Regions from separate parts of the Mesorhizobium onobrychidis genome, predicted to be linked through region 2. Evidence: predicted binding sites of a transcription regulator. Region 2 holds the regulator's gene; each other region holds the start of a gene.
What was found. Region 2 encodes LexA, which represses DNA repair genes until DNA is damaged. Its sites were predicted from a motif close to TGTTCNNNNTGTGTTCNG; they were not measured.
Positions count from the first base shown of each region.

Region 1: IHQ72_RS30235 (PA0069 family radical SAM protein) is a predicted target of LexA. The motif match lies at 2,231-2,248, and genes of this name have one in related genera.
Region 3: IHQ72_RS17150 (ATP-dependent helicase) is a predicted target of LexA. The motif match lies at 2,245-2,262, and genes of this name have one in related genera.

Region 1 is NZ_CP062229.1:6,101,867-6,106,053, reverse strand. It holds gene rnhB (ribonuclease HII) at 150-845, opposite strand; gene IHQ72_RS30235 (PA0069 family radical SAM protein) at 1,002-2,156, opposite strand; gene IHQ72_RS30230 (glycosyltransferase) at 2,308-2,814, shown strand; gene IHQ72_RS30225 (IS630 family transposase) at 2,999-4,078, shown strand; gene IHQ72_RS30220 (PIN domain-containing protein) at 4,165-4,187, opposite strand, start outside.
Region 2 is NZ_CP062229.1:4,209,520-4,213,706, forward strand. It holds gene IHQ72_RS20890 (ComEC/Rec2 family competence protein) at 1-1,200, shown strand, start outside; gene lexA (transcriptional repressor LexA) at 1,194-1,931, opposite strand; gene IHQ72_RS20900 (molybdopterin molybdotransferase MoeA) at 2,036-3,241, opposite strand; gene moaC (cyclic pyranopterin monophosphate synthase MoaC) at 3,241-3,738, opposite strand; gene trpC (indole-3-glycerol phosphate synthase TrpC) at 3,805-4,187, opposite strand, start outside.
Region 3 is NZ_CP062229.1:3,451,533-3,455,719, forward strand. It holds gene IHQ72_RS17150 (ATP-dependent helicase) at 1-2,204, opposite strand, end outside; gene IHQ72_RS17155 (glucose/quinate/shikimate family membrane-bound PQQ-dependent dehydrogenase) at 2,424-4,187, shown strand, end outside.

The DNA.
Region 1 (4,187 bases), 1.9 Mb from region 2:
CGACAGAGGGGGTCGCTTCGGCTGGCGCGACGCGGTATCGGATAATACGTCGAATGAAAGAGGAGGTTGGCGCTTCACGCGCGGCTACCCCCTCAGGCCTGCCGGCCATCTCCCCCTCAAGGGGGGAAAGCGCGACGATGGACCATCGCTTAATCCAGACCCGAAAAACTCTCTTCGTCGAGCACTTCGGTTCCGCCAAGCCGGAACGGTGCGAAGGACGCGCGGTGCAGCCGCGCCACCGGTCCATGCAGCTCGATCGCGGCACGGTGGCGGACTGTGGCGTAGCCCATATGGAGTTCGAAACCGTAATGCGCGTGATGGCTGCCGCAGCCGCACATCATGCGGTCGCGCATCACCTTGGCGACGATCGAGGCGGCGGCGATCGACTGCGAGCGCTGGTCGCCCTTGATCAGCGCTCTGCCTTCACATGGCAGTCCGGGTGGCACGTCGCGCCCGTCGGCCAGGGCCAGCTTTGGCTGCACCGAGAGCCCGACCAAAGCGCGACGCATCGCCTCGAGGCTTGCCTTGAGAATATTGCTGCCATCGATGCCTTCCGCGCTGACCGAAGCCATCGACACGCCAAGAGCGGAGCCGAGGATTTTCAGGAACAGCGCCTCGCGCTGCAAATGGCTAAGGCGCTTGGAATCGTCGAGGCCGTCGGGAATGTTGGCGGGATCGAGCACCACCGCTGCCGCCACGACCGGCCCGGCGAGCGGGCCACGGCCCGCCTCGTCCATTCCCGCCACCGGCCATAGGCCTTCGGCCATCGCCTTCGTCTCGAAGGAGAAATCGGGTCTCTCGACGATTTCGAAGAGAAGCGGAGAATCAGAGCGCGCGCGAGCCATGTTGCGGCGAGGTTCGCATCGGCTCCGATTCTCCGCAAGCCCCTCCGGGTCGGGTGAGGCACCGGACCCGGAGGGCACCGTCTGCAAGCCCGGGGACAGGACAGGCCGGACGGGATTTTTTTCATGTGCAGCCGGCAACGGCGGCACATGATGTCTTCAAAGCAACATCAGTTGCTCGGTTGCCTTGGCCGCAGCGACGAACTGGTCGGTCCTGAGCGACCGCCGCTCGGCGTTGAGGCCAAGCCTTTTGGCGGCGATCTCGAAGCGCCGGCCGATCTGCCAGGCATAGGGACCGGAGCCTTTCATCCGCTTGCCCCATTCCGAATCGTAATCCTTGCCGTCGCGCATTGAGCGGATCAGCGACATGACGTGGCGATAGCGGTCGGGATAGTGGCGCAGCAGCCAGTCCTTGAAGATCGGCGCCACCTCCAGCGGCAGACGCAGCAGGACATAGCCTGCCTCGCGCGCTCCCGCCGCGTAAGCCGAATCGAGGATGCGCTCCATCTCCTGGTCGGTCAGGCCGGGAACGATCGGCGCGACCATGACAGAGGCCGGAATGCCGGCATCCGAAAGCTGCCTGATCGCCTCCAGCCGCTTGGTTGGCGTCGACGCGCGGGGTTCCATGGTGCGCGCCAGCATGCGGTCGAGCGTCGTCACCGATAGCGCCACCTTGGCCAGTCCGCGTTCGGCCATGCGCGCCAGAATGTCGATGTCGCGCGTCACCAGCGCCGATTTGGTGACGATGCCGACCGGGTGGCCGCGCGCCTCCAGCACTTCGAGGATCTCGCGCATGATCCGGTACTGCTTCTCGATCGGCTGGTAGGGATCGGTGTTGGTGCCGATGGCGATGGTGCGCGGCTGATAGCCGTCCTTCGACAGTTCCTTGTCGAGCAGCCGCGCCGCATCCGGCTTGGCGAACAGCTTCGATTCGAAATCCAGCCCCGGCGACAGGCCCATGAAGCTGTGCGTCGGACGGGCGAAGCAATAGACGCAGCCGTGTTCGCAGCCGCGATAGGGGTTGATCGAGCGGTCGAAGGAAATGTCGGGCGATTCGTTGCGGGTGATGATGGTGCGCGGCTTCTCGACCTGCACCTCGGTCTTGAACGGCGGCAGCTCCTCCAGCGAATTCCAGCCATCGTCGAACACATGCCGGCTGACCGGTTCGAACCGGCCGGACGGGTTGATGCCGGCGGATCGGCCGCGATTGCGCTCGGGGCGGATACGGACGCCGCTCTGCTCGATCATTGCATTGGCCATCTCGGCTCTTCCAGCCCCGAAGGCGGCAATGTCGGCACGTACGATCTGTTCCATTTTCGCCCTCTCCCAAGGACTGTCGGTTGGCTGTCGAATCGCTCTGTTCATGAAAATAATCCTATTTTATCGATTGGAACAAATCAAGAACATTTTTATGACGCAATGCAAAAACTGGCGCTGCCCCCGGCTTTCCGCTATTCGGCTAACGATGCTCAGCGTTCTCATCCAGACCCTGAATGACGAAGAGAGACTTGCCCGCACGCTCGCCTCGCTGATCGGCGGCGCGGTCGAGGGCGTGGTGCGCGATGTCATCGTTTGCGACACCGGCTCGACCGACCAGACGCACCGCGTTGCCGAACATGCCGGCTGCCTTTATGTGGCGAGCGGCGGCATTGCTGCCGGCATCAGGCAGGCCAAGGGCGACTGGCTGCTGCTGCTGGAGCCGGGCGCGCGGTTGGCGGAAGGCTGGATCGACGAGGTCGTCGCCCACACGGCCCGGCAAACGATGCCGGCGCGGTTTTCGCGGGCGCGCGGCAGTCGCGTGCCGTTCCTGTCGCGGGTGTTTTCGGGAAACCGGGCACTGGCAGAAGGGCTGGTGATCAGCAAGCGTCAGGCCGCGGCCTTATCGAAAAACGCCCGCAGCGCCGAAGCCATCGCGCGCGGCCTTGCGACCAAGAGGCTCGACGCCGAGATCTGGGTGGCGCCGGCGAAGTGACGGTCGTCACTCTCCCCATAGCGGGCGAGGGAACGTCGCGTCCTTCGCCAGCCCGAGAGGAAGGCGACATGGGGCCGGGGATTCAGCCATTGCCGAGGGGCCCAACGATCTCGATGCCCTCGGCTAGTGTTCCGTCTCTAACGAAAGGATTCCCTTTAGCTCTCTGATGTGCGAGTCAGAGGGCATGTCAACTGAATCGGGCATCCGGTTGTCTCCTGAGGATCGGGCGACGCTGGAAGGTTGGGTGGCGGACCGCAACTCGCCACAGAAATGGGTTTGGCGGGCGCGGATCGTGCTGATGTGGGCGGACGGCGACGGCGTCACCGCGATTGTACGGGCGACCGGCAAAACCAAGCGAACCGCCTATCGCTGGCGTGATCGTTACGTTGCGTGCGGCATTGAGGGGCTGAAGCGGGATGCCAGCCGGCCGAGCCGCAAGCCGCCGCTTTCGGCCGAGGTGATCAAGCGTGTGGTGGATATGACGCTGCATCAGAAGCCGCCGGCGAGCACCCATTGGTCGGTGCGCAAGCTCGCCAAGGTGGTGGGGCTCAGCCCGTCGAGCGTGCAGCGCATCTGGGCAGCGCACGGGCTGAAGCCGCATCTGATCAAAAAATTCAAGCTGTCCAATGACAAGGCGTTCGTCGAGAAGGTCCAGGACGTCGTCGGCCTTTATCTCAACCCGCCGGACAAAGCCCTGGTGCTTTGCGTCGACGAGAAGAGCCAAATCCAGGCGCTCGACCGCACGCAGCCGGGGCTGCCCATCAAGAAGGGGCGGGCCGGCACGATGACCCATGACTACAAGCGCAACGGCACCACGACACTGTTTGCCGCCCTCGACGTGGCCACCGGCAAGGTCATCGGCGAATGCATGCCGCGACACCGCCACCAGGAGTTCCTGCGCTTCCTGCGCACGATCGATCGCAACACGCCCAAGCACTTCGCCCTGGATTTGGTGGTCGACAACTACGCCACCCACAAGCATCCCAAGGTCAAAGCCTGGCTTGCCCGGCATAAGCGCTTCCGCCTCCACTTCACGCCGACCTCTGGCTCCTGGCTGAACCAGGTCGAGCGCTTCTTCGGGCTCATCACCGACGACGCCATCCGCCGCGGCGTCTTCCGCAGCGTGACCGACCTGACGATCGCGATCGAGGCCTACCTGGAGCATCACAATGCCGACCCCAAACCCTTCATCTGGGCCGCCAAGGCTGCTGACATCCTTGAAAAGGTCGCACGAGGGCGTCGAGTGTTAGAGTCACAACACTAGTGCTGCTGCGACCAGCTTGCGGTCCAACGTGGCGAGCGGAAGCGTTCGCTCGAGAGCCAGTGACAGGTACACGGCATCGTAGGCGCTCAGCCCGTGGCTTGTAGCCAGC
Region 2 (4,187 bases):
CTCACCATGCGCAATCTGACGATTTCAGCCATCGCTGTCATCGTCGTGTCGCCGCACGAGGTGGTCGGCCCAAGCTTCCAGATGTCCTTCGCCGCGACCGCTGCTCTCGTGGGCGCCTATGCCGGCTGGTCCGACTATCGTGCCGACAAGGCCACGACGCCGCCACAGCGACGGTCACCGATCGCTTTCGTCACGCGAAAACTCGCCGCTGGTACAGGTACCATCGCAATGACCTCCATCATTGCCGGCAGCGCCACCGCGCTCTTCGCCATCTGGCACTTCCAGCGCGTCTCGCCGCTCAGCCTGTTCGCCAATCTGGCCGTCATGCCGATCGTCACGGTCGTCATGTTCCTGGCCGTCGTCAGCGCCTTGGCAATGCCTTTCGGCTTCGACGGCCCTTTCCTATACATGATGGGCAAGGGGCTGACGGCCATGATTGCAATATCGGGATGGATCTCCGAGCGGTCGCCGGTCGATGCAGTCGGGCTGATCTCGTTGCAGTCGGTTCTGCTGGTGGCGGTCGCCCTGGTCATCGCCACGATGGCGACGACATGGTTGCGGCTTGCGGCACTTCCCTTTGCGCTCGCCGGCTTGCTGACGATTTCCGAGACGCGCACCCCCGACGTGCTGATTTCGGAAGATGCGCATCTGGTGGCGCTGCCGATCGGCGGCGGCGAACTTGCCGTCAACCGGGTGCGGTCGAACGAATTCACCACCGACAACTGGAAACATGCGCTGGTTTCAGCGACCATTGTCGAGCCGGAGACATTCGAAAAAGGAGACGTGCGGTTCGACATCGCCGACCCGGCCGACCTGCCGCCGGGAGCGCCCTTCTACTGCACTGCCGGCCTGTGCCTCGCCCGGCACCCGTCCGGCGCGATCATCGCGCTCGCCGACGACCGCAAAACCGCACGGCCAGCCTGTGCCTTTGCGGATTTGATCGTCATCGACGATGCCACAGCCTATTACAATCCCTGCCGCAATCCGCTGGTTCTCGTCGTCACAAAACGGCAGCTCGCTCGCATGGGCAGTGCCGCCGTCTTCTTCGATCCGCTATCGGCGACGACGCGCGCAGAAATCCATTTTGCCGTCAGACAGCCATATAGGCCTTGGCATGAGCAGCGGAGATTTTCGCGCGAGGCAAGGGGCCTGCCGCCATACCGCAGGGCCGAGAAACCCAAAAAGCCTGCCGTTCAGTAACGCCGGATCAGTCCAACGAGCTTGCCTTGCACCTTGACCCGGTCCGGCCCGAAGATGCGCGTCTCGTAGGCCGGATTGGCGGCTTCCAGTGCGATCGAGGCACCTTTGCGGCGGAACCGCTTCAGCGTCGCTTCCTCCTCGTCGACCAAGGCGACGATGATCTCGCCAGGCTGGGCGGTGTCGGCGTTGCGGATGATAACCGTGTCGCCGTCGAAAATGCCGGCCTCGATCATCGAATCACCCTTGACCTCCAGCGCGTAGTGCGTGCCGCCGGTGATCATGTCCGGTGGCACCGAGATCGAATGCGTCTGGTGCTGGATGGCGTCGATCGGCACACCGGCAGCAATGCGGCCCATCACCGGGATCGAGACGGTGGCAACGACGTCATCGTCGTTGCCGGCCGCAGGCATGCGTGAAGGCGCCGGCTTGATCTGTCGTCCGAGGCTGCCCTGCCCAAGGCTGCCCTGAATGACGCTTGGCGAGAATTTGCGCGCCGCATTGAGGCCGGGCGCGATCGAATCGGGCAGGCGCAGCACCTCCAGCGCGCGGGCGCGGTTGGGCAGGCGGCGAATGAAACCGCGCTCCTCCAGTGCCGTGATCAGCCGATGGATCCCCGACTTCGAGGCGAGGTCGAGCGCTTCCTTCATCTCGTCGAACGAGGGCGGAATGCCGCTTTCCTTCAGCCGCTCGTGGATGAACATCAGCAGTTCATGTTGTTTGCGTGTCAGCATCGCGACCCCCAACAGAATCAGAAAAACAAACCCAGAACAAACACTATCTGTTCCAGTTGTGTTCCGCAACCGTTTAAAGTTTAATGAATGTGTTGACGTTTTGTTCAGCGTAGCATCAGCACGCTGCACGCGGCGCCCGTCGCGGCTGGGGGAGCGAATGGCTCGCGCACGATCAGCCCGTTGGCGTCGGCCAGCATTTTGAGCATCGAGGAATCCTGGATGCCGAACGGGGTCGCCAGCAGCGTGCCGGCTTCTTCGCTCACCACGGCGCGTGCATAGTCCTGCCTGAGATCGTTGGCCGGCATGGCGGCGCCGAGCCGCGCCTGACGCATGTCCTGCCGGAAGGCGCGGCCGCCGAGCCGCGCAAGCAGCGGCTTCAGAAAGAGCTGCGTGCAGACCAGGCTCGCCACCGGATTGCCAGGCAGGCCGATGCAGCGGATGTCGCCCAGCCGCCCGAACATCAGCGGCTTGCCGGGCCGCATGGCGATTTTCCAGAAATCGAGCGTCATGCCTTCACCGGTCAGCACGTCATGGACCAGGTCATGGTCGCCGACCGAGGCGCCGCCCAGCGTGACGATGACGTCGGCGCCTGCGTCGACCGCTTGTTTCACCAGCGTGGCGATCGCCTCCTTGCGGTCGGGGGCGATGCCGAGATCGAGCGCGCTGGCGCCGACCGAGCGGGCCGCGGCGGCGACGCCATAGGCATTGGACGAGATGATCTGGTCGGGGCCAAGGTCGCTGCCCGGCGGCAGCAATTCATCGCCGGTGGCGATGATGGCGACCAGCGGCCGTTTCACCACGCTGACCTGCGGGTGGTTGGCCGACGCCGCCAGCGACAATGCCGCCGGATCAAGCGGGCGGCCTTTCTCCAGCAGGACGTCGCCCTTCGAGAAATCGAGCCCGAGGCGGCGGATGTTGCGGCCTTCAACCGTCGACGCGGTCACTTCGACGCTGCCGCCGCCGCGGTCGCGGACATTCTCCTGGATGACGATGGTGTCGGCGCCTGCAGGAAGCGGCGCGCCGGTGAAGATGCGCACGGCCTGCGCCGGGCCGACTGTTCCGGCAAAGCCGCGTCCGGCCGGCGCCATGCCGATCACCGAAAGTCTTGCGGGCACGGACGCGACGTCCTCGGCCCGCACGGCATAGCCGTCCATGGCGGACGCGTTGAACGGCGGCTGGGTGTGGAGCGCCAGAAGCGGCTCCGCCAGCACGCGGTCGGCGGCGTCCATCAGGGCGACGCATTCAGCGTGCAAGGGCGCAGCATCCTCAAGCAGGCGCTCGAGCGCCTCGGCGACCGGAAGCAGTGCCATTATTGGCCTGCCCCCTTGGCGTCCGCCTTGTAGTCGCCGGATTTGCCGCCGGTCTTTTCCACCAGCCTGATGCCCGAGATCACCATGGCGCGGTCGACCGCCTTGGCCATGTCATAGATGGTCAGGCAGGCGACCGAGACGGCGGTCAGCGCTTCCATCTCGACGCCGGTCTTACCTGTGACGCGGGCCAGCGCCGTGACCTTCAGGCCTGGCAGCGTCGCGTCCGGTTCGATGTCAACGGATACCTTGGTCAACAGCAGCGGATGGCAGAGCGGGATCAGCTCATGCGTCCTCTTGGCCGCCATGATGCCGGCGATGCGCGCCGTGCCCAGCACGTCGCCCTTCTTGGCATCGCCGTCGAGAATCATCTTCAGCGTTTCGGGCCGCATCGCGACAAGACCTTCGGCGATTGCCGTGCGCGTCGTCTCCGCCTTGTCGCCGACATCGACCATATTGGCTTCGCCTTTCGCGCCAAGATGGGTGAGGGCGGCCGTCATCGTCAGGTCACCTTAGAGCGACGTGCGTCTGTCTGGACGCGCAAAGTACGCTTTAACACTTTGAATCTATGCATCGTGCTCTCCGAAAATCGATTCCGATTTTCGGGCCGATGCAATGGCGGGCGCCTTGCCCGTCAAAAGCAGGCGCGTCGCAGTGGCCACATTCTGTTGCCGCATCAGGCTCTCGCCGACGAGGAACGTACCGATGTCGCTCCGTTCCAGCCTGCGGCAGTCTTCGTGCGAGAAAATACCGCTCTCGCTGACCAGCAGCCGGTCTGCCGGCATCATCGTCGCGAGCCGCTCCGAGGTCTCGATGCTGGTTTCGAACGTCCGGAGATTGCGGTTGTTGATGCCGATCAGCCGCGATGACAGTTTCAGCGCGCGTTCCGTCTCGGCCTCGTCATGCACTTCGACCAGCGCGTCCATGCCGAGTTCGAACGCCGTCGTTT
Region 3 (4,187 bases), 760 kb from region 2:
TCAGCGACCTCGACATGGGCCTCCGGCAGTTCATCAAGGAAGCGCGACGGGATGGTCGATTGCCACAGGCCGTGGATACGGCGGTTGGAGACGAACCACAAATGCAGGTTCTTCTTGGCGCGGGTCAGGCCGACATAGGCCAACCGCCGTTCTTCCTCCAGCCCGGAGCGGCCGCCCTCGTCGAGCGCGCGCTGGTGTGGAAAAAGACCTTCCTCCCAACCAGGGAGAAAAACGGTCTCGAATTCCAGGCCCTTGGCCGAATGCAGCGTCATGATGTTGACGGCGTCGAGCTCGGCGTTCTGCTCGGCGTCCATCACCAACGCGACATGTTCGAGGAACGAGCGCAGCGATTCGTACTCCTCCATGGAGCGGATCAGTTCTTTGAGGTTTTCCAGCCGGCCGGGAGCTTCCGCCGAGCGGTCGTTCTTCCACATGTCGGTGTAGCCGCTCTCTTCCAGGATGGTCTCGGCGAGCTCGGTGTGCGGCGTGGTCTCCAGCGCCTTCTGCCAGCGCTCGAAATTGGCGGCGACTTCGCGCAATGCTGCGCGCGGCTTCGGCTTCAGTTCGTCGCTCTCGGCGAGTTTTTCCGCAGCCTCCAGCATCGGAATGCGGAGCGTCCTGGCGGTGTCGTGGATCTGGCGGATGGTGGCTTCGCCCAGCCCGCGCTTCGGCACGTTGACGATGCGCTCGAAGGCGAGATCGTCGGCACCTTGGGCAACGACGCGGAAGAAGGCCAGCGCATCGCGGATTTCGAGGCGCTCGTAGAAGCGCGGGCCGCCGATGACGCGATAGTTGAGGCCGAGCGTGACGAAACGATCCTCGAATTCGCGCATCTGGAAGGAGGCGCGGACGAGAATGGCCATATCGTTGAGATTGTGCTTCTGCCGCTGGTAGGCTTCGATGGTTTCGCCAACGGCGCGGGCCTCTTCCTCGGAATCCCAGGCGGCATGGACATGCACCTTCTCGTCGTCCTCGGCGACTTTTTCGGTGAACAGCGTCTTGCCGAAGCGGCCTTCATTGTGGGCGATGAGGTGGGAGGCGGTGCCGAGGATGTGCGCGGTGGAGCGGTAGTTGCGCTCCAGCCGGATGATCGCGGCGCCGGGGAAATCCTTGTCGAAGCGCAGGATGTTGTCGACCTCGGCCCCGCGCCAGCCATAGATGGATTGATCGTCGTCGCCGACGCAGCAAATGTTTACGGTGGACCTAGCTCGGCCTTCGGATGAGGAGCGCCCAATCTCCCCCCTAGAGGGGGAGATGTCGCCGGAGGCGACAGAGGGGGGCGCTGTCCCTCCAGCCTGTCGGCGCGAGGCACCCCCCTCTGTCCTGCCGGACATCTCCCCCTCAAGGGGGGAGATCGGCTTGGCGTCCGGCCGCTGGGCCAGCAGGCGCAGCCACATGTATTGGGCGGTGTTGGTGTCCTGGTACTCGTCGACGAGAATGTATTTGAAGCGCTTGTGGTACTCCTTCAGCACGTCCGGATTGTCGCGGAAGATGCGGATCGGGTGGCACAGGAGGTCGCCGAAGTCGCAGGCGTTCAGCGTCTTCAGCCGCTCCTGATAGGCCTTGTAGAGCTCGCGGCCCTTGCCGTTGGCGAAGGCGCGGGCGTCGCCCTCGGCAATGTCGGCGGGGCCAAGCCCCTTGTTCTTCCAGCCGTCGATCATCTGGGCGAACTGCTTGGCCGGCCAGCGCTTGTCGTCCAGCCCTTCGGCCTGGATGAGCTGCTTGATCAGGCGCACGACGTCGTCGGTGTCGAGAATGGTGAAGTCGGATTTGAGCCCGGCAAGCTCGGCGTGGCGGCGCAGCAGCTTCACTCCAATCGAGTGGAAGGTGCCGAGCCACGGCATGCCTTCGACATTGCCGTCGCCGATCAGCAGGCCAATGCGCTGCTTCATTTCGCGCGCGGCCTTGTTGGTGAAGGTGACGGCGAGGATCTGCGACGGGAAGGCTCTCTTCGTGGCGAGGATGTGAGCGATGCGGGTGGTCAAGACACGCGTCTTGCCGGTGCCGGCGCCGGCCAGCACCAGAACCGGACCCTCGGTGGTTTCCACCGCCAGCCGCTGTTCGGGGTTGAGCCCGTTCAGATAGTCGGGCGCATTGGTGTGGCCGCTGCGGGCAGCCATGGCGCGCGCGGCAATGCCGGACGGGGCCGTGGGCCGCGCATTCGGTTCGTCAAAAAAGGGCATGTCTTCCGAAAAGCCGGACATTGTCCCCGAATGTAGTGATTCGGCAGCGAAAGGCCAGAAGTGTCTCCGTTTTGTTCTCAATCCAGGCGGGGGAGTTACAAATCCGGTAGAACACCACCTATAGCGCCAGCCTGCTTGACAGCCATGCCGGGCCGGAGAAAGTTGTGCTCGGGGCAGGAACGCAATGCCGGGTTGCCCATTGACGCGTGCGAAGCGCGCACCAGTCGAAGGAGCATCGTTTTGGCTGTCGTCATCACCTCCCTCATCCTTTTCCTCATCGGCCTGGTACTCGGCGGCGGCGGCATCTGGTTAGCTTCGCTAGGCGGCAGTTGGTATTACATCATTGCCGGCATAGCCTTCCTCGTCGCTGCCTGGCTGCTCTACAGGCGCAAATCCATGGCGCTGTGGCTGTACGCGGCGATCGTCATCGGCACGCTTTGCTGGGCGGTCTGGGAAACCGGCTTCGACTGGTGGGAGCTCGGTCCGCGCGGCGGCATTATCGTGCTTATCGCGTTGTGGCTGCTGACACCGTGGGCGCGGGGCGGGCTCACCGGTCCCGATGGACGCGCGCCGCTGATCCTCGCCGTGCTGGCGTCGATCGGCGTCGCCGGCTATTCGATGACGACCGATCCAAAGGATATTGCCGGCGAACTCAACACCGACAAGGTGACGCCGACCGCCGATCTCGGCGGCAACGTGCCAGGCGGCGAATGGCACTATTACGGTCGCACGACGTACGGCCAGCGCTATTCGCCGCTCGACCAGATCACCCCCGAAAACGTTGCCAATTTGCAGCCGGCCTGGACCTATCGCACCGGCGATGTGAAAGGGCCCGACGACGTCAGTGAGACGACCTATCAGGTGACGCCGTTGAAGGTTGCCGACACGCTCTACATCTGCACGCCGCACAATTTCGCCATCGCTATCGACGCCGCGACCGGCAAGGAGAAATGGCGCTTCGATCCCAAGGTCAAGCTGGACAAGGACCGCCAGCACCAGACCTGCCGCGGCGTGTCCTATTATGCCGATGCCAAGATCGCCGCCGGCCAGCCTTGTGCGGCACGCATCTATCTGCCGACATCCGACGCTCGGCTGATCGCGCTCGACGCCGCGAATGGCCAGGTCTGTCCCACATTTGCCGAAGGCGGCACGCTGAACCTGCTCGCCAACATGCCATATCCGAAGCCGGGCTATTATTATTCGACTTCGGCGCCGCTGATCGTCGCCAACAAGATCATCGTCGGCGGCGCGGTCAACGATAATTATTCAACGCAGGAGCCGTCCGGCGTCATCCGCGCCTTCGACGTCGACACCGGCGCCCTGATTTGGAACTGGGATTCCGGCAATCCGGACCAGACGACGCCACTGGCGCCGGGTCAGACCTATACCCACAACTCGCCCAACATGTGGTCGACGGCGAGCGCCGACGAGAAGCTCGGCTTGCTCTATGTGCCGCTCGGCAATCAGACGCCCGACCAGCTCGGCATGGGACGCAGCGCCAATGTCGAGAAATTCTCCTCCTCGATCACCGCGCTCGACCTCAACACCGGCCAATTGCGCTGGGTGCGGCAGACCGTGCATCATGATCTGTGGGACATGGACGTGCCGGCGCAGCCGACGCTGGTCGACATCACCACGGCCGGCGGCGTCGTGCCGGCGCTGGTCGGGCCGACCAAGCAGGGCGACCTCTATGTACTCGACCGGCGCAGCGGCGAGCCGATCGTCCCGGTCAACGAAGTGCCGGCGCCGGGCGGCGCGATCGAGGGCGACCACACCTCGCCGACGCAGCCGGCTTCGGATATGAGCTTCAATCCGAAGCCGCTGACCGGGGCCGACATGTGGGGCATCACCATGTTCGACCAACTGGCCTGCCGGATCGAATTGCTGAAACTGCGCTACGAGGGCCGCTACACGCCGCCGTCGCTGCAAGGCTCGCTGATCTATCCCGGCAATTTCGGCACATTCAACTGGGGCGGCGTGGCGGTCGATCCGGTCCGGCAGGTG